DNA from 3 places in the Neobacillus sp. MER 74 genome. Region 1 is predicted to be linked to each of the others. Evidence: riboswitches for the same ligand, from Rfam matches in the RefSeq annotation. Region 1 holds a riboswitch; each other region holds the start of a gene.
What was found. Region 1 has a riboswitch for S-adenosylmethionine ahead of mtnK (S-methyl-5-thioribose kinase). Riboswitches for the same ligand answer to the same signal wherever they lie in the genome.
Positions count from the first base shown of each region.

Region 2: it holds a riboswitch for S-adenosylmethionine, as region 1 does, so the genes downstream of both, metK (methionine adenosyltransferase) here and mtnK (S-methyl-5-thioribose kinase) in region 1, are expected to answer to the same signal.
Region 3: it holds a riboswitch for S-adenosylmethionine, as region 1 does, so the genes downstream of both, M3610_RS11600 (sugar ABC transporter substrate-binding protein) here and mtnK (S-methyl-5-thioribose kinase) in region 1, are expected to answer to the same signal.

Region 1 is NZ_JAMAUV010000001.1:503,700-509,983, reverse strand. It holds gene M3610_RS02475 (2-oxoacid:acceptor oxidoreductase family protein) at 1-194, shown strand, start outside; gene M3610_RS02470 (thiamine pyrophosphate-dependent enzyme) at 194-2,488, shown strand; gene M3610_RS02465 (DUF2087 domain-containing protein) at 2,618-3,202, shown strand; gene mtnK (S-methyl-5-thioribose kinase) at 3,235-4,419, opposite strand; SAM riboswitch class I at 4,522-4,673, opposite strand; gene M3610_RS02455 (carbon-nitrogen family hydrolase) at 4,739-5,524, opposite strand; gene M3610_RS02450 (pyridoxal phosphate-dependent aminotransferase) at 5,649-6,284, shown strand, end outside.
Region 2 is NZ_JAMAUV010000008.1:28,602-34,885, forward strand. It holds gene M3610_RS14860 (hypothetical protein) at 1-860, shown strand, start outside; gene pckA (phosphoenolpyruvate carboxykinase (ATP)) at 893-2,479, opposite strand; SAM riboswitch class I at 2,727-2,866, shown strand; gene metK (methionine adenosyltransferase) at 3,070-4,269, shown strand; gene asnB (asparagine synthase (glutamine-hydrolyzing)) at 4,517-6,284, shown strand, end outside.
Region 3 is NZ_JAMAUV010000005.1:211,741-218,024, reverse strand. It holds gene M3610_RS11610 (ketopantoate reductase family protein) at 1-547, shown strand, start outside; gene M3610_RS11605 (MFS transporter) at 588-1,802, opposite strand; SAM riboswitch class I at 2,037-2,144, shown strand; gene M3610_RS11600 (sugar ABC transporter substrate-binding protein) at 2,366-3,475, shown strand; gene M3610_RS11595 (sugar ABC transporter ATP-binding protein) at 3,550-5,052, shown strand; gene M3610_RS11590 (ABC transporter permease) at 5,054-6,058, shown strand; gene M3610_RS11585 (SIS domain-containing protein) at 6,269-6,284, shown strand, end outside.

The DNA of each region.
Region 1 (6,284 bases):
AAGAAGGGGAGGATAAGCGCGGCAGAAAACAAATGTTCCTTAAAGGTATTGATTATCAATACTGTAAAGGCTGCCTAAAGTGCGTGGAAGCCTGTCCAACAGATGCCCTTGGTGATCTTCGTGAGTTACTTGGGTATGCAGATGAACACCGCGTAAAGCAAAACTTTCCGTATATTGCAGGAGGGGTCCAATAATGTCTATTTTAGAAGATAAATTAACAGCAAAAAGGATTGCAGAACAAATTTCTACTTTTGAATCAGGGAATGAAATGGCCGCAATGGCTGCAGCCCAAATCAATTATCATATTATGGGATACTTCCCAATTACGCCATCCACAGAGGTTGCTCAATTTCTAGATCAAATGAAAACACGTGGAGAACATGATATTAAACTGATTCCTGCAGATGGTGAGCATGGTTCTGCCGGGATTTGCTATGGTGCAGCAGCAACTGGTGCAAGGGTAATCAATGCAACAAGTGCAAATGGATTCTTGTATATGCTTGAGCAGATGCCAGTCCAATCAGGTACTCGTTTTCCTATGGTAATGAATCTTGTTACACGTGCTGTCAGTGGTCCATTAGATATTCGCGGAGATCATTCTGACTTATATTATGCTTTAAATACAGGCTGGGTCATATTAACAGCAAAAACCCCGCAAGCAGTTTATGATATGAATATTATGGCTTTAAAAATTGCAGAACATTCTAAAGTCCGTTTACCTGTTATTGTGGCTTATGATGGATTCTTTACTTCTCACCAAAAGCGCCGGGTGGAATTCTTTAAGGATCGCAGTGTTGTGCAGCAATTTGTGGGTGAATGCCCAACAGATTACAACTTTATCAGGGATTTAAGTAAACCAGTAACAATTGGTGCGCATATGAGCGGAGATGATTTCCTTAATAATCACTTCCAGCAGTCAGAAGCAATGTATAATGCTGGTGAGGTATTTAAAGAAGTAGCTGAAGAATACGCGAAGCTTTCTGGAAGAGAATATCCTATACTAGATTTATATAAAATGGAAGATGCAGAGGTAGCTTTATTTCTATTAAACTCTGCAGCAGAATCTGCTAAAGATGTTGTGGATCAACTTCGTGAAAAAGGAATAAAGGCTGGTGTGATCAGCCCGAATATTATTCGTCCATTCCCAGCAAAAGAAATTCGCGAAGCTCTTAAGAATGTAAAATCATTATTAATTGGGGAACGCGCGGATTCTTATGGAGCAAATGGGCCTAATCTTACACATGAAGTGAAATCTGCCCTTCAAGATGACAAAGACAACAAGACGATTGTGTTAAGTCGTGTATTTGGACTTGGAGGTAAGGATTTCTATGCAAGTGATGCCGAGGCTTTCTTTGATAGGGCATTGGATACATTGGAAAAAGGCTTTGCCGAAAAGCCATTTGATTACTATGGGCATGTTCCTGGCAATCCTGAGAAAATTCTCAAACCAGTTATTTTACCACAACATGGGGATGTCTTTAAAACCGGATTAATTGATGTAAAGATGGATGAAGAAACCAATAAATTAAAAGTGAAAATTCCACCACTTAGGGCCTTAACTGGTAAACCGAAACGAATTGCATCAGGTCACGGTGCATGTCCGGGCTGTGGTATTTTTGCTGGTCTTGAGTTGTTCTTTAAAGGAATTGAAGGAGACATCGTTACACTATTCCAAACTGGATGTGCCTATGTAACAACAACATCCTATCCAAGCACATCCCATAAGCAAACAATGATGCATAACCTATTCCAAAACGGTGCTGCAACATTATCAGGTACAGTTGAAGCATTCATGGAATTAAAACGCCGCGGTGAAATTCAAGTATCTGATGATGCTACATTTGTAATGATTACTGGCGATGGCGGAATGGATATCGGAATGGGATCAGCTATTGGTACAGCTCTTCGTGGTCATAAGCTAATTATGCTTGAATATGATAATGAGGGCTACATGAATACCGGCTCACAAATGTCATATTCCACGCCAATCGGTCATATGACAAGTACTTCTGGTGTAGGAAAAACACAGCGTGGTAAAGCTTTCCATCATAAAGATACCGCACAAATAATGGCAGCAACGAATATTCCATATGTATTTACTGGTTCCGAGGCATTCCCTCAGGACCTAGTGAAAAAGGGTGCAAAAGCACAATGGTATGCACAAAATGTTGGAACAGTTTATGGTAAAATTCTCATCACATGCCCACTTAACTGGAAATCCGATGACCGTTTTGGCACAACCATTGTGGAGGCTGCGGTAAACTCTTGTTTCTTCCCGCTTTATGAAGTCGAACAGGGTGTTACAACAATCACTTACAATCCAGAAGAAAAGAATAAACGAATTCCACTTTCGGATTGGTTAAAGTATATGGGAAAAACAAAACACCTACTAAAAGAAGAGAACAAGCCAATGTTAGAAGAGTTTGAAGCTGAAGTGGAGAAAAGATGGCAGCGTCTAAAAGCAAAAGATGAAAATCCAATGTTGTAAATAGTAGAATAGATCAAAGACACTTCCTTTTGGGAGTGTCTTTTTTAAATTATTGACATGGAAAAGTTAATTTGATATATATCTAATTAGATGGTTATCGAAATTATAAAAAAGTGAGGTAGGAAATTGATCCAATTAGATAAAATCGTATCTTTTTATAAAACAATGGGAGACCCAACAAGAATTCGAATAGTAGCCATATTGGCGAAAGGCCCACTCCACGGTCAGGCGATTGCTGGAAAGCTTGGCCTGTCTGCTCCAACAATTACACATCATTTAAAGAAATTACGGGAAGTTCATGTGGTTTATGACAGAAGAGTCAAGAATACGATCTACTTTTACCTAAACGAATCATTGATAAATCAGCAGGCAAAGGTGTTTACAGAACTGTTAGAAAAAAAGGGAGAGGAGTTGGATGAAATGGTCGAGTCTAGTCTCGAGAGACAAAAAATCATCGAAAATTTCTTTACGAAAACTGGGAAACTAAAAAATATTCCAGCACAACGAAAAAAGAAATTAATCGTATTTGAACACATGATACAGGGGTTAAAAATGGGTGAAAAATACGAAGAAAAACAATTAAATGAGTTTATAAAAAAATTCCATGATGACTATGCAACCATTCGCCGGGAATTTATCATTAATCACTATATGTTTCGAGAGAATGGTATTTATGAACTAAATCCAGAAGAGATGTGGGCAAAAATCGACTAGAAAAGCAATCCAAAGTGGATTGCTTTTCTTACCTATATACGTTCTTTTATAGTTGCGATAAATGATGTTAGATCCTTAATTTCATTTCGTTGTTTTATTAGGATTTTTCCGAGCTCAATCGTTTTTTGTTTAGCAGTGATTCTGGTTTGCTCGTCCTCAATCCCATCTAAATCTGCAACATGTGCAAGGCCAATTGTTCTTCTGATTAATTCACAGCCTGCAAACCCGAGGGTATCCCCAAAAAACTTGGATATCTGATAGTTTAAGAATGTAGAAGTTTTTACAGCAATCTCTTTATTTTCAGTATTCCATAGGAATGTATATTGCTCCTCAAACACATTCCATACGGTTTCAATGTGGTTGATGAAAAGATCACGTTTTTCTTCATTCACAATAACCTGGAAAAGGAGGTTCGCAAATACTTGACCTATATCAAAGCCTGCAGGTCCGTAGAAAGCAAATTCAGGGTCAATTACTTTGGTTTCAGAATTACTAGCAAACACACTTCCAGTATGTAAATCTCCATGCAGGAGGGCCTCAGCCTCCGTTAAAAAGCTTTTCTTCAAGACATTTACATGAAATTTTACTTCTTCATCATGCCAAAGAGCTTCGACTGCTGGACGAAGGCTATCCTCAAATTCGTTTGTATCTGCATCCATAAATGGGTCGGTAAAGATCAAGTCCTCAGTGATTTTGCATAATTCGGGATTAATAAATTGTTGGACACGTTCTTTTTTTACTCCAGGGCCTAATCCGTAATCTGAAGTGTAAAATAATGTCTTAGCAAGATATTCACCCAGATGTTTAGCAATTAATGGATAGCTTTCACCTTTAATAAAGCCAGTTCTTGCGATCAAAAGATGGGAAAGATCCTCCATAATAGTTACAGCAAGGACATCATCTGTGAATAATACTTCTGGAACATATTCAGGAGCAATTTGCCCGAAAATTTTTAAGGCATCTGCTTCAATCTTTGCTCTTTTCAGTGTTAATGGCCAGCTTTCACCAACTACTTTTGCATATGGGAGAGCTTGTTTAATAATAATACTTTTTCCTTTTAATTCTTCGACAATATGAAAAACAAGATTGAGATTTCCGTCGCCAATCTCCTTGCAGGAGAGTTTAGCATGCCCTGGAAAAATATTTAATTCCAGTGCAAGTTCTACCGCACTCTCGTTAGTTAATGGTTGGTATGTTTTCTGTTTTAGTAGACTCATAATGGCTCCTCCTTGTTTTTTGGAGGCTTCATTGTGCATTAGGCACAAAAAAGCCTCTTTCTCATTTGAAAGAGGCTCGGGAAGACAAATTGTCTATCGCACCTCTCATCTCTCAGAAAGATAATCCTTCTGTTGGAATTAGCACCGTGCCTTATTGGAATCGTTAAGCGCATGAAGCGCTCTATTATCCAATTTGTTTAAGGTCGGTTGCTGGGCTTCAAAGGGCCAATCCCTCAGCCAGCTCGTGATAAGAGAATATTTATTTAACTGGTGAAAATCATATCAGCAATAAAATAATATTGTCAATATTTTTTGAAAATTAATTATAGTATTCGGGTTTTCTATCTGTGAAAATAGGGATCTGTTTACGAATCTCTTTGACTAAATCCGTCTCAATTTCTGCCGATAAAATTTCTTCGCTTTCTTCAGCTTCCACTATCACCTCTCCCCACGGATCGATAATTAAGGAATGCCCGGCGAACTGGTTATTAGGATCTTGACCGGCACGGTTACAAGCAATGACATAACATTGATTTTCAATGGCTCTGGCAATTAAAAGGGCTCTCCAATGAGACAATCGCTGCGCTGGCCATTCGGCAACCACAAACAGTGCCTCAGCCCCTTCAGATGTATGTGCTCGAATCCACTCCGGAAAGCGAATGTCATAACAAATAGTCCCCGCAAATTTATTATTTTCAATTTCAAAAAGTCCTTTTTGAGAGCCTGCTTCTAAATAAACATGTTCATCCATTAGCTTAAACAGGTGAAGTTTACTATACTGGTGAACGAGTTTACCCTCCTTATTGACGATGAGCAAGGTATTTTTTATACCGTTTTCTTCTCGGTTGGCTACAGATCCGCCAACAAAATTTACTTTGTACCTTTTTGCTGCCTTTTGAAGGAAATCAATGGTCTTACCAGCATGATAATCAGAAATTTCATTTAGACGAGTTAAGTCATACCCTGTTGTCCACAGCTCTGGTAGTACAATGATATCGGGCTGGCCGGCTACAGCCTTTTCAATGAGTCTTTCAGCAGATTGATAGTTTTTATTTGGATCCCCAAAGGCGATATCCATTTGTATACATGAAATTTTTAATTTCACGAATCTTCACCTCGTTTGAACTTTCGGAATTTTTTCTTTACAAGCTGTTATAAAAGTTATATCATTTGTGACTAGAATTTAACAATAGAATTACTTTTATAAATCATTAAAGCAGGTGAGAACCATGAAGCAATTTTCAACATCAGAGATTTTAAATAGTCTTCCTAAGCAGTTTTTTGCTTCACTCGTTAAAAAAGTCGGGGAATATATTTCACAGGGGTATGATGTGATTAATTTGGGGCAAGGGAACCCCGATCAGCCAACACCGGCACATATCGTAGCTAAACTTCAGGAAGCCGCGGTGAATCCATTAAATCACAAATATTCTCCCTTTCAAGGGCACCAGTATTTAAAACAAGCTGCAGCTGATTTTTATTTTAGAGAATATGGAGTTCCCATTGATCCAGATAAAGAAGTGGCTATACTGTTTGGCGGTAAGGCGGGTCTTGTCGAAATTCCGCAGTGTTTATTAAATCCCGGCGACACCATCCTCGTGCCCGATCCAGGCTACCCGGATTATTTGTCAGGGGTTGCACTTGCAAAAGCCGAAATGGTAAGGATGCCGCTAAGGGAGGAAAATAATTTTCTACCGGATTATGGTGAGTTGAATGGGGATGTTTTAGATAGAGCAAAACTAATGTTCCTCAATTATCCTAATAATCCAACTGGTGCGGTAGCGACTCATGAATTTTTTGAGGAGACAATCAAACTAGCGAATGAACATGATATCTGTATAGTTCATGATTTTGCCTATGGTGCC
Region 2 (6,284 bases), on a different contig from region 1:
CAATTCGTGAGGAAAGCACTCGGAAACAAAGCAGGCGATTTAATTTTCAAAGACTAGCGGCATTAGCAGCTCTATTTATGTTGGCGATAATTGCTCCAATCCTTTATTTTACAAGCCATGGTGAAGATTTAAGCAATTCGGGATCTGTAAAGACAGAAGTTGTAAAAAAGGGCGAGTTTTTTGCTTTAATGGATAAGAGTGGCACACCATATTATCCAGATAGCAATTTTGGAATACCAAACAAGGTTAGCCTGCTTGCTCCACTGGAGTGGATAGCGAAGGATCAAAGGAGTGTTTCAAAAATATCAGTCTATTTATGGGGTGACTATGAAAAGGATTTTGCCAACAAACCTTTAAACATAACGGCAACCCATGTAAAAACAGGAGTCAAAGAACATCTTGCAACAGCCGTAATATCAGGGGGGATGTATGGGGCAGATGGTCATGCAATGACAAGTTTTAAACCATTTCCTTTTTCCGGAAAATATAATCTTGAATTTATGGCCGGCAATAAAAAGGTCGGTGAATTTTCAATTTATGTTATGGAGCCTTATATCAAGATAGGTGATTCCACTCTAATGATTTCCCAAGAGGTTTTATACGCAGGTTTCTATGAAGATGCTGCAATTGAGGTAGAGGGGGAAAACCTTCCACCTGAAATTGAATTAGAGATATTTGACTTAGAAAATGCAGAAGAATCCACCTTTACCTTTAAAGATAAGACCGATTATATCACTACCGATGGAAAAAAGATTTCTATTTACAAGGGAGATTTCCAACTGAAAAAAAGCGGCAAATATCGGTTTACTTTATTAAATAAATCAGAAGCGGTAGAAGTAAGAAAGCCCATATCGAATTGATATGGGCTTTGAAAAAATAGGGCGCTTTTCGCTTACGCGAGAGGTCCGCCTTTTTGTTCAATTTCTTCTGAGACATTTGTGAATTTCTTGAAGTTTTCTCGGAACTGTGCTGCTAATTCTTCTGCCTTCTTCTCATAAGCAAACGGATCAGACCATGTTTTACTAGGTTGAAGAACTTCATCTGGTACTCCCGCAATATGAAGAGGAATATTTAAGCCGAAAATTTTATCCTTGGTTGTTTCTACATGATTTAGTTCCCCTTCAAGCGCCGCCTGGATCATAGCACGGGTATAGGAAAGTTTCATCCGATTCCCCACCCCATATTCACCGCCGGTCCAGCCTGTATTCACAAGAAATACATTCGCATTGTGCTCAAGAATCTTTTCACCTAACATTTCGGCGTATCGAGTTGCAGGCAACGGCAAGAATGGTGCACCAAAGCAGGTAGAGAAGGTAGCTTGTGGTGAGGTAATTCCACGCTCTGTTCCAGCTAGTTTTGAAGTATAACCACTTAAAAAATGATACATTGCTTGTTCCTTAGTGAGTTTTGAAATAGGAGGCAATACACCAAAAGCGTCAGCCGTCAAGAAAATGATAGTGTTTGGATGTCCAGCAATACTTGGTTGAACAATATTATCAATCGCATGAATTGGATAAGCAGCACGTGTATTTTCTGTTAATGTGCCATCATCATAATCAGGGATTCTGGATTCTTGATTCAAGGTAACATTTTCTAATACCGTTCCAAAGCGGATCGCATCAAAAATTTGCGGCTCTTTCTCACGAGAAAGATTAATACATTTTGCATAGCAGCCTCCCTCGATATTGAAGACACCGTTGGATGACCAGCCGTGCTCATCATCACCAATTAATCGACGATTTGGATCCGCGGATAAAGTGGTTTTTCCAGTACCAGATAAGCCGAAAAATAATGCAACATCGCCTTCAAGACCAACATTGGCAGAACAATGCATGGAAAAAATATTATTTTCCGGAAGCAGATAGTTCATGACTGAGAAAATAGATTTCTTCATTTCGCCTGCATATTCTGTTCCACCGATTAGAACAATTCTTTTCTCAAATGATACAATAATAAAGGCCTCCGAATTTGTGCCATCAATTGCCGGATTTGCCTTGAAATTAGGGACAGAAATAACAGTGAAACCAGCATCATGTTCAAGCAGCTCTTCTTCTGTCGGGCGAATAAATAACTGGTGTACAAATAAATTTTGCCATGCTAATTCATTGATAACCCTGATAGGTAAACGCGATTTTTTATCGGCACCAGCAAAGCCTTTAAAAACAAAGATTTCATCTTTCTGTTGTAAATAATTAATGACCTTTTGATAAAGCTTTGTGAAAACCGGCTCGGAAATTGGTTGATTGGTCGTGCCCCATTCAATTTTATTTTTCGTTGAATCTTCTACAACAATGAATTTATCTTGTGGAGATCGGCCAGTATATTTACCAGTAGCGACACTAATTGCCCCAGTAGAAGTTAGTCCCCCTTCATGACGGGTTAAGACTTTTTCAACTAACTGTGGAACAGATAATTGTACATGAACATGACTTTCATTCAACAATTGATTTAATTCATTAGGAGTATCAACAGAATTCATTAATGAGACCTTCCTTTGTCTAAGTTTTATGTTGTTAATAATACAAAAAGTATAACACATTAGTTGAAATAATGTATCCTATTAATCTGAATTTATATATTTTAAAACTTTAAATGAAGATATAAAAAAATTTTATAAAAGGTTAATGACTTACACCGTATTTTTCCCATTTTTTGAGGAAGATATTTCTAAAAAATACATTGACATTGTTACCCAGTATGATATTATTCTAAGTTGAACGGATACTCTCTTATCCTGAGCTGGTGGAGGGACAGGCCCAATGAAACCCAGCAACCTGCAGTATGAAAAGATGAACCACTTTAAAAGGTCCTTTTCAAATGCGAAGGTGCTAATCTGACGCAAGGCTAATGCCTTGAACGATAAGAGCGAAAGGCCGAAAACAACCTTTCCTCTATGGTAAGGTTTTTTGTTTTTTTATAAGTCCTTTTATGAAATGAGTCTCTAATAAAAATCCTTTGTTTATTACATACTAAGGGAATGAGTACCGTATCAAATTCTCGAGGTTTAAGAAGTATACCTGTAACCTTCGAAAAAAATCCTCGTGATCTCATAATAAAGGAGGAATTCAGATGTCAAGAAACGCGCGTTTGTTCACTTCTGAATCAGTTACTGAGGGTCATCCAGATAAAATCTGTGACCAAATTTCTGATTCCATTTTAGATGCTATTTTAGCAAAGGATGCTAATGCTCGTGTTGCGGCTGAAACTTCAGTAACAACTGGATTAGTGTTAGTGGCAGGGGAAATCACAACATCTACATATGTGGATATTCCAAAAATCGTTCGTGAAACGATTAAAGGGATAGGATATGATCGTGCGAAATATGGATTTGACTCCGAGACATGTGCCGTTTTAACATCTATTGATGAACAGTCTCCAGACATTGCGATGGGTGTTGACCAAGCTTTGGAGGCTCGTGAAGGTCAAATGTCTGATGAGCAAATTGAAGCAATTGGAGCAGGAGATCAAGGGTTAATGTTTGGTTTTGCATGTAATGAAACGAAAGAGCTTATGCCGCTTCCAATCTCACTTGCACACAAGCTTGCTCGTAAATTAACAGAAGTTCGGAAAGATAATGTCCTTGAATACCTTCGACCAGACGGAAAAACCCAGGTAACGGTGGAATATGATGAGAATGATAAACCGGTACGGATTGATACCATTGTTATTTCTACTCAACATAACCCAGAAGTAACGTTAGAGCAAATTCAACGTAACTTGAAGGAATATGTCATTAACCCTGTCGTACCAAAAGAGCTTATCGATGAAAACACTAAATATTTTATTAATCCAACCGGACGTTTCGTTATTGGCGGCCCTCAAGGGGATGCAGGTTTAACAGGCCGTAAAATTATCGTTGATACGTATGGTGGTTATGCTCGTCATGGCGGCGGTGCTTTCTCAGGTAAGGATCCGACAAAAGTGGACCGTTCCGCTGCATATGCCGCTCGTTATGTAGCTAAAAATATTGTCGCTGCTGGTCTTGCTGAAAAATGTGAAGTTCAACTGGCCTATGCGATTGGTGTAGCACGACCGGTTTCCATCGCTGTGGATACGTTTGGTACTGGTAAAGTAAACGAAGATATTCTAGTGGACCTGGTGAGTGAAAACTTTGACCTCCGTCCTGCTGGAATCATCAACATGCTGGACCTACGTCGTCCAATCTACAAACAAACAGCAGCCTATGGTCACTTTGGCCGTACAGATATTGACCTGCCTTGGGAGCGTACGGATAAAGTAGAAGCATTACGAGCGCAAGCAAATATTTAAATAGAAAGAGGGGGTTACATATGACATGTAACTCCCGTTTTTATTTGTACGTCTAATTACCTGCACATTTAATCGGTATTTGACTAAAATGAAATGTTTATACAGGTCAAAAGAAGTAAAAAATGGGGATAGTAAATTTACCTATTGTTCACAGTGCATTTTTTCAAAAAAAAGTGGTAGTATTAGAGAGTATGTTTTTTGGATTAAATCCTTTATTTAGGGATATTTAGAAGAGGTGAGGTACATAATGTGTGGCTTTATAGGTTGTGTACACGATACAACACAAAACTATAGTGAAGTACAAAAACAACAATTTAAAAATATGAACGATATTATCACTCATCGTGGTCCAGATGATGATGGTTTTTATTATGATGATCATATTCAATTTGGATTCCGACGTTTAAGTATCATTGATATTGAGAGCGGTCATCAACCGTTAACCTATGAAAATGAACGCTACTGGATTATCTTTAACGGTGAAGTTTATAACTATGTTGAGCTGCGTGAAGAACTATTAGCTGAGGGTTTAACGTTTGCAACAAGTTCTGATACAGAGGTTATTATTGCTCTTTACAGCCATTTAAAGGAAAAGGCCGTTGAAAAACTGCGTGGAATGTTCTCTTTCGTTATCTGGGATAAACAAGAGCAAAGTCTTTATGGGGCACGTGATCCTTTTGGAATTAAACCGTTCTTTTATTTTGAAGATGGTGACAGAACGTTTTTTGCGTCTGAGAAAAAGAGTATTTTGTTGGGTCTTGAAAATGATGTGCTCAATTATGATTCATTGCAGCATTATTTAACCTATCAATTTGTTCCAGAACCAAACACTTTATCTGATGGAATAAAGAAATTAGAACCAGGTCATTATTTTACAAAAAAAATTGGCTCACCAATGGAAATTAAAAGATATTGGAAGGCACATTTCAAACCGGTTCAAAAAGCGGAGCCTGATTTTATAAAAGAAATTAAAGATGTCCTCTTTGATTCAGTCAAAATGCATATGCGCAGTGATGTTCCAGTAGGTTCATTCTTATCAGGCGGGATTGATTCTTCCATCATTGCGTCCATTGCTAAAGAATTTCACCCTGCCATTAAAACCTTCTCTGTTGGCTTTGAGCATGATGGTTTCAGTGAAATTGATGTCGCAAAAGAGACAGCTGAGAAACTTGGCGTTGAAAATATCAGTTATGTGATTTCCCCTCAGGAATACATGGATGAAATTCCAAAAATCATGTGGCATATGGATGACCCGCTTGCCGATCCTGCTTGCGTTCCGTTATATTTTGTTGCTCGTGAGGCAAGAAAGCACGTAACCGTTGTTCTGTCTGGTGAAGGGGCGGATGAATTATTTGGCGGCTACAATATTTATCGTGAACCGCAATCATTAGAGGTATTTAATAAAATCCCTAGAGCAGGAAAAGTGCTTTTAAAAGGGATTGCAGGCATGATGCCTGAAGGAATGAGAGGAAAAAGCTTTATTGAACGTGGTGTAACGCCAATGGAGGATCGTTATATCGGTAATGCAAAAATGTTTTTGGAAGAAGAGAAACGCGAACTATTAAATGTCTACCGTGAAGGATTAGATTATAAGGATATTACGAAGCCTCTTTACTCCGAATCGCGGGGCTACGATCCGGTTGATCGGATGCAGTATATTGATATTCATACTTGGATGCGCGGTGATATTTTATTGAAGGCGGATAGAGTGACCATGGCTCATTCATTAGAATTACGTGTGCCATTCCTCGATAAAGCGGTTTTCGAAGTGGCGTCAAAAATCCCAACTAGCCTGAAAACAGCTCATGGAACGACTAAATATATCTTGCGTAAAGCCGCTGAAGGCATCGTGCCTGCCCATGTGCTAGATCGTAAGAAACTAGGTTTCCCTGTTCCAATCCGTCACTGGTTGAAGAATGAAATGAACGATTGGGCCAAAAAAATCATCCGTGAAAGCAACACCGATCATTTGATCAATAAAACCTATGTGCTTCAATTGCTTGAAGATCATAGCC
Region 3 (6,284 bases), on a different contig from region 1:
GTGTTTTATTGAATCCACATTGGACCGTGATGGACGTGTTATTCAGTCAAGTCAAGCACATAGGTTATTGTATGGTGAACGATCTGGAGAAAGATCCGAGCGAATATTAAAAATAGAAGATTGCTTTTCTGGAACGAAAGCAGACATTAGGTTAAGCGTTAATATTAATCAAGAGCTATGGCATAAATATTTATTTATCTCGACGATGTCGGGAATTACGACATTAATGAGAGCGCCAATTGGTCCTATTCGGGATAATGAAAATGGACGTACTGTCATTTCCCAGCTGCTAAAAGAGTTAGTGTCTATCATGAAAAGAATAAATGCGCCAATTGCTGATGAAATTGAAACCATTCAATTGAAACAGATTGACAATTTGGGCTATCAAATGAAATCTTCCATGCAGAGAGACATGGAAAAAAACCTCTTGGTTGAGGCCGATCATTTGCAAGGACATTTACTAGAAATTGCTCGTAACAAAGGAATTGTTGTTCCTGTATTAGAAGCAATCTATGCTAATTTAAAAGTTTATGAGCGCATGTTGTAACAAAAAAGGCCCCTTATACGGGCCTTTTGTAGCTATAGTTTTAAATGGTGTGTTTAACTAGGTTCGGATGACGATGCATGGAGACAAACAAGATGATTCCACTTAGGATTAATAATGCACTAGTGCAGATAAAAACGGCCGAGAATCCAAAGTATCCGGAGATAAATCCCCCCAGCATAGGTCCGATAATATTTCCTAGAAACCTTAAACTCGTATTGTAGCCGAGAACTTCCCCTTGCATGGTAAGCGGTGCCTCTTGGCGAATGTAGGCAACTCTGACAGGAATGATTCCACCAATTGTGACTCCAAGAGCAATGCGGATGATAACCAGCTGCCAAAAATTAGTGACCACTGCACCTGGCAGGTAGACGATCCCTGCTAGGAAAAGAAGAATGATTAAGATTTTAATATAACCATACTTATCGGCAATCTTTCCCCAATTTCGTGACATTAATAAATTGCCAAGTCCGGCAGCAGAAAAGGCAATTCCTGAATAAAAGGCAACATTTGCCGGTCCATGTAGGTCGCTAACGAATAATGATAAAATTGGCTGGATGCTGAAATGCGCGACCTGGACAAGGGAAGAGATGAGCAGCACGGTTAATAAAACTGGATTGCGGACAATATGTCTAACCACTTCTCTGCTTGAATAATGGGCTTTTGTTCCTTTTTTGGCTTCAATCATAAATTCCTTTGTGGTGATGACAAGCAGGGCAGAAATGAAAATAGAAATGGACGTCCATTTAAAGGTGGTAGAATAGCCAAGTGAATCTGCAAGGATTCCCCCCAGCATAGGCCCTAATAGGGATCCTGTAATACTGCCTGTTTGTAAGGTTCCAAGCACGCGCCCAGCAATATCCTGTGGTGTTTGCGTTGAAATAAATGCCTGCGACATCGGAATAAATCCCGAAAAGAATCCCATGCAAAAACGGAGGAGCAACAGCTGCCAAACAGAATGGACATACCCCATGAGGAAAATGGATAATCCCATCCCTAAACCGGATATTATAAGGATTTTTTTTCGTCCATAACGATCGCCAATTCGACCCCAAATCGGCGAGAAGGCGAAGGCTGAAACAAACGTAATTCCAAATGTGATTCCAGACCAATGTTGGACATATTTTTCCGAGAAGTCTCCAAATGTCTCAATGTACAACGAGATAAACGGCATAACCATCGTCATACTTCCAGCGACAAAGAAGTTCGCAAACCACATGATGATTAAATTACGTTTTGCACGTTTCTGGTGAGTCATTAAAAATAACACTTCTTTCTGAAATATATTTCGGTTTTCTAAATATCATCATACCGAAATTTCTGATAATTTTAAAGGGTTATCCTATCAATAAAGTTGCGAAAAGTCATAGCTAATATTCAGTGACCTTGCCAGATAGTGAAAAATAACTTTATTAGAAATATTCAAAACACTATTGACAACTTGTCAATAGGGGACTAAAATCTAATTTATTACTTAACAGAATATTACGTTCTCTTATCAAGAGTGGCAGAGGGACTGGCCCGATGACGCCCAGCAACCGTTCCAATTGGAATTGGTGCTAAATCCTGCAAAACAATTTTTTGTTTTGAAAGATAAGAGAGGAGTAGTCCCTTAACTTGTGATGAAACCTCTCTTTTCTGGAGAGGTTTTTTATTTTGGCTGGGATAAAGGTTAATGTTGATTTTTAGCACTATGTTGACCTTCGTGCCTGGAACGGAAATCAACAGACAAGTTAACACAGCCTTTATTTTAATAAAAACCAACTTCTCCAATAGGAGTAATGGAATATTAATAAGAATCAAACAGGGGGAGTTTTTAACATGAAAAGAAATATCTTTAAAAGTACGCTTGTATCAGCATTGGCAGCCACACTTTTACTTACTGGCTGTGCATCAGGGGAAGAAACCAAACAAGCTAGCGGCAAAAAAGTTACACTTGAAGGTGTACCAGAAAAATTCACGAATGGGGACCAACTGAAAATTAAGGTTATTCGTAAAATTGGCGGAGACGATCATACTGCTCAATTCTTAGCCGGTGCTAAAGAAGAGGGAGAAGCACTAGGCTTTAAAGTAGACGTGTTTACAGCAAATGGTGACACGGCAAAGTTCCATGATGCCATTAATCAAGCGTTAGACCAAGATTATGATGGATTTATCATTTCTCATGGTGATGATGAGGCGACTGTTAATGATGTAAAAAAGATAGCTGAAAAAGGAAAAAGTGTTGTTACATTTGACTCCAATCCAAATATAGCGAATGTCGAAGGAGTAACACTAACTTCCCAGGATGATGAAGCGTTAGCAACATTGGCCCTCGACCAACTTGTAAAGAATACAAATGGTAAAGCGAATATTGCCTACCTATGGGTTGACGGTTTCCCTGCCATGGTTAGACGTAATAAGGTTTATCAAGATGTGCTTTCAAAAAATCCTGGACTTAAAGAAGTGGAACGCTTTGGTGTAGCAGCTGCAGATACAAGTGTTCAAACGCAGAATGCGGTTGCAGCGATGTTAAATAAATATCCTAAAGGAAAACTGGATGCCATTTTTGCTACGTGGGATGCTTTCGCAATTGGTGCAGCGCGTGCACTGAAAGAAGCTGGCCGTGAAGAGGTAAAAATCTATGGAATTGATGTTTCCAATGCGGATCTTCAAGAAATACAAAGAAAAGGCAGTGCATGGACCAGTACAGCAGCGGTCGATCCTAAACTTATTGGTGCTGTGGATATGAGAATCCTTGCGAAGAAACTTGCAGGTGAAGAAACACCTCAGACCTTTGACTTAGAAGCATCACTAGTTTCACAAGATAATCTTCAAAAGTCTAAAGATCCTGTAAACATGGTAAACCTTGCAAAAATTATCCCAGGCTGGGGGCAATCGACTGCATTTGAAGAGGATTGGATTAAGACTTTAAAGAACCATTATAAATAATTCTCGGTTAACAACTAGAAACACTCTCTTTTTCAATAGATGAAGAGAGTGTTTGCTTACGGAGGTGGAATTTAATGAGCGCAATATTGGAGATGAAGAACATCTCGATAGAATTTCCGGGAGTGAAGGCACTGAATCAAGTTGATTTTTCAATGAAAACTGGAGAAATCCAAGCCTTGATTGGGGCAAATGGTGCAGGAAAATCAACATTAATGAAGGTTCTCTCCGGTGCATATGATCACTATACCGGTGAAATCCGGCTTGATGGGAAAGATCTGAAGATTCGTTCTCCGAAAAATGCACAAGACGCAGGCATACAAATCGTTTATCAAGAGGTAGATACCGCGCTCATTCCTTATTTAACAGTGGCTGAAAATATTTTACTGCTCGATACCGTCCACAACATGGGGAAAAAGCAATGGATGAAATGGAAGAACCTTCATCAAAAAGCAGCGGAAATATTAGCGAGTATGAATATTTCCCTTTCAACGAAGACTCTTGTCAGTGAGTTATCACTAGCGGAAAAACAAATGATATTAATCGCAAGGGCTGTTTCAAATCAATGTAAGTTTCTTATCCTAGATGAACCGACTGCACCCTTGAGTCATACCGAAACGACCGAATTATTTAGGATTGTTCGAGATTTAAAGGAAAAAGATGTTGGTGTGATCTTTATTTCCCATCGCTTGCCAGAGATTTTTGAAATCTGTGATGAAGTGACCGTCATGAGGAACGGTGAATTGGTTGCAAAAAAGAAGATTGTAGATACCACCTCTGATAAAGTGGTGGAGTATATGTTGGGACAAAAATTGGAGGAACAGTTCCCCGTTAAGAACAATCGGATTGGAAACACGATCCTAGAAGTAAAAGGCATATCTGATCAAGGAAAAATAAAGGATTTGCATATTCATGTGAAAGCAGGAGAAATCATTGGCATTGCGGGCCTGGTCGGTGCTGGAAAAACAGAATTATGCAAAGCGTTATTTGGTTCCGAGAAGCTAACGGCAGGAGCAATTATACTTAATGGGCACACAGTAAAATTAAAAAGCCCTTATGATGCAGTCAAGAAGGGAATTGCTCTAGTTCCGGAAGAACGGAGAAAAGAAGGAATACTTGTATTGGAATCTGTTGAAACCAATTTAACGGCAGCCAATTTAGGGGATTTCACAAAGGTGTTTAGCTTTTTAAATCGAAAAAAGGAAAAAGAGACCGCTAAGCACTTGGTCCGCCGTCTCGGGATTAAAACACCTTCAGAAGAAACAAAAGTGCAAAACCTTTCTGGAGGAAACCAGCAGAAGGTAGCGATTGGAAAATGGCTTGTAGCGGAGGCGGATTTATATATTTTTGATGAACCCACTAAAGGTGTCGATGTGGGAGCAAAGAAGGATATCTTTGAGTTAATTAATGAGTTGGCCCATCGAGGCAAAGCGATTATTTATGCTTCATCCGAACTTTCAGAGATTATTGGGATTACCGATCGAGTCTATGTTTTATATGATGGCAGGTCTGTTAAGGAAGTTGAAACAAGCCTAACTAACGAAGAAGAATTATTATTTTATTCAACAGGGGGCAGATAGAATGGAAGCAAATATCGCAGCAAAGAAGCAGGAAGCCCCTGCCAAAAAAGTATTTGAGATATTTCAATTTTTATATAAGTATGGAACGATTATTACGATTCTTGCACTTATTATTATCTTTTCGGCTGCCAATCCTACCTTTATTCAAGGCAGCAATATAATCAATATCCTGCGTTCCATCTCGATTGTAACGATCATCGCCATCGGGATTACAATTTCTTTGTCAGTCGATGGTTTTGATTTATCAGTAGGATCGGTCGCCTCCTTATCAAATGCGATTGTTATTTCGATGTTTGTTTGGTTTTCGCAAAACACACTGGTAGCAATCATATCTGCAATTGCGGCATCCTTAGTTGTAGGTGCATTAAACTCATTTATGATTGTGAAGTTAAGAGTTCCAGACATGCTGATGACGCTGGCAACTATGTTCATCATCCAAGGGACGGCACTGACCTATACAAAAGGAGCAACGGTTTCACAAAATATGGTTATGCCTGATGGTTCGATGGCGGCAGGTCTAATCAGTCCATTTTTTACAAAAATCGGCGAAGTTCCATGGATTATCATTATTATGGCTGTTACTGTGATTCTTGTGCATATCTTTTTGAATTATACAAAGCATGGCCGCTATATGTATGTGATTGGTGGAAATAAGGAAGCGGCCAGATTATCAGGGATTCCAGTCAATAAATATAAAGTGGCTGCGTATTTACTTTCGGCTTTGTTTGCGGCTATTGGCGGGATTGTACTGGCCTCAAGGGTGTTGACATCAGAAATTAACTCTGGTGCTCCTTACTTAATGGACTCAGTGGCTGCCGCATATATCGGCTTTTCTGTCCTGGGAGCGGGGAAGGCCAATGCGTTTGGAACATTTGTTGGAGCAGTCCTGATTGGAATCCTGCAAAATGGACTCGTCATGATGTCCGTGCCGTATTATGCGATGGATATTGTTAAAGGAACCGTCTTGGCTTTTGCATTAGCGATTACGTATTATAAACAAAAATAACTAATAGAGAATTTGAAGCCTATTCACATTGTGGATGGGTTTTTTTTTGTCGGAAAATGTCGTTTCATTTTTCTGAAAATTCCATTGACGAGAGTCTGAAGATATAGTAATTTATATATAACAACATATAACGTTATATAAAGTTGTATATTGTTTAAAGAGTTTATTGGTGTTCATTCACTAAAATATTTTATCAGGGAGGCAACAAAAATGACGACTGAATTAG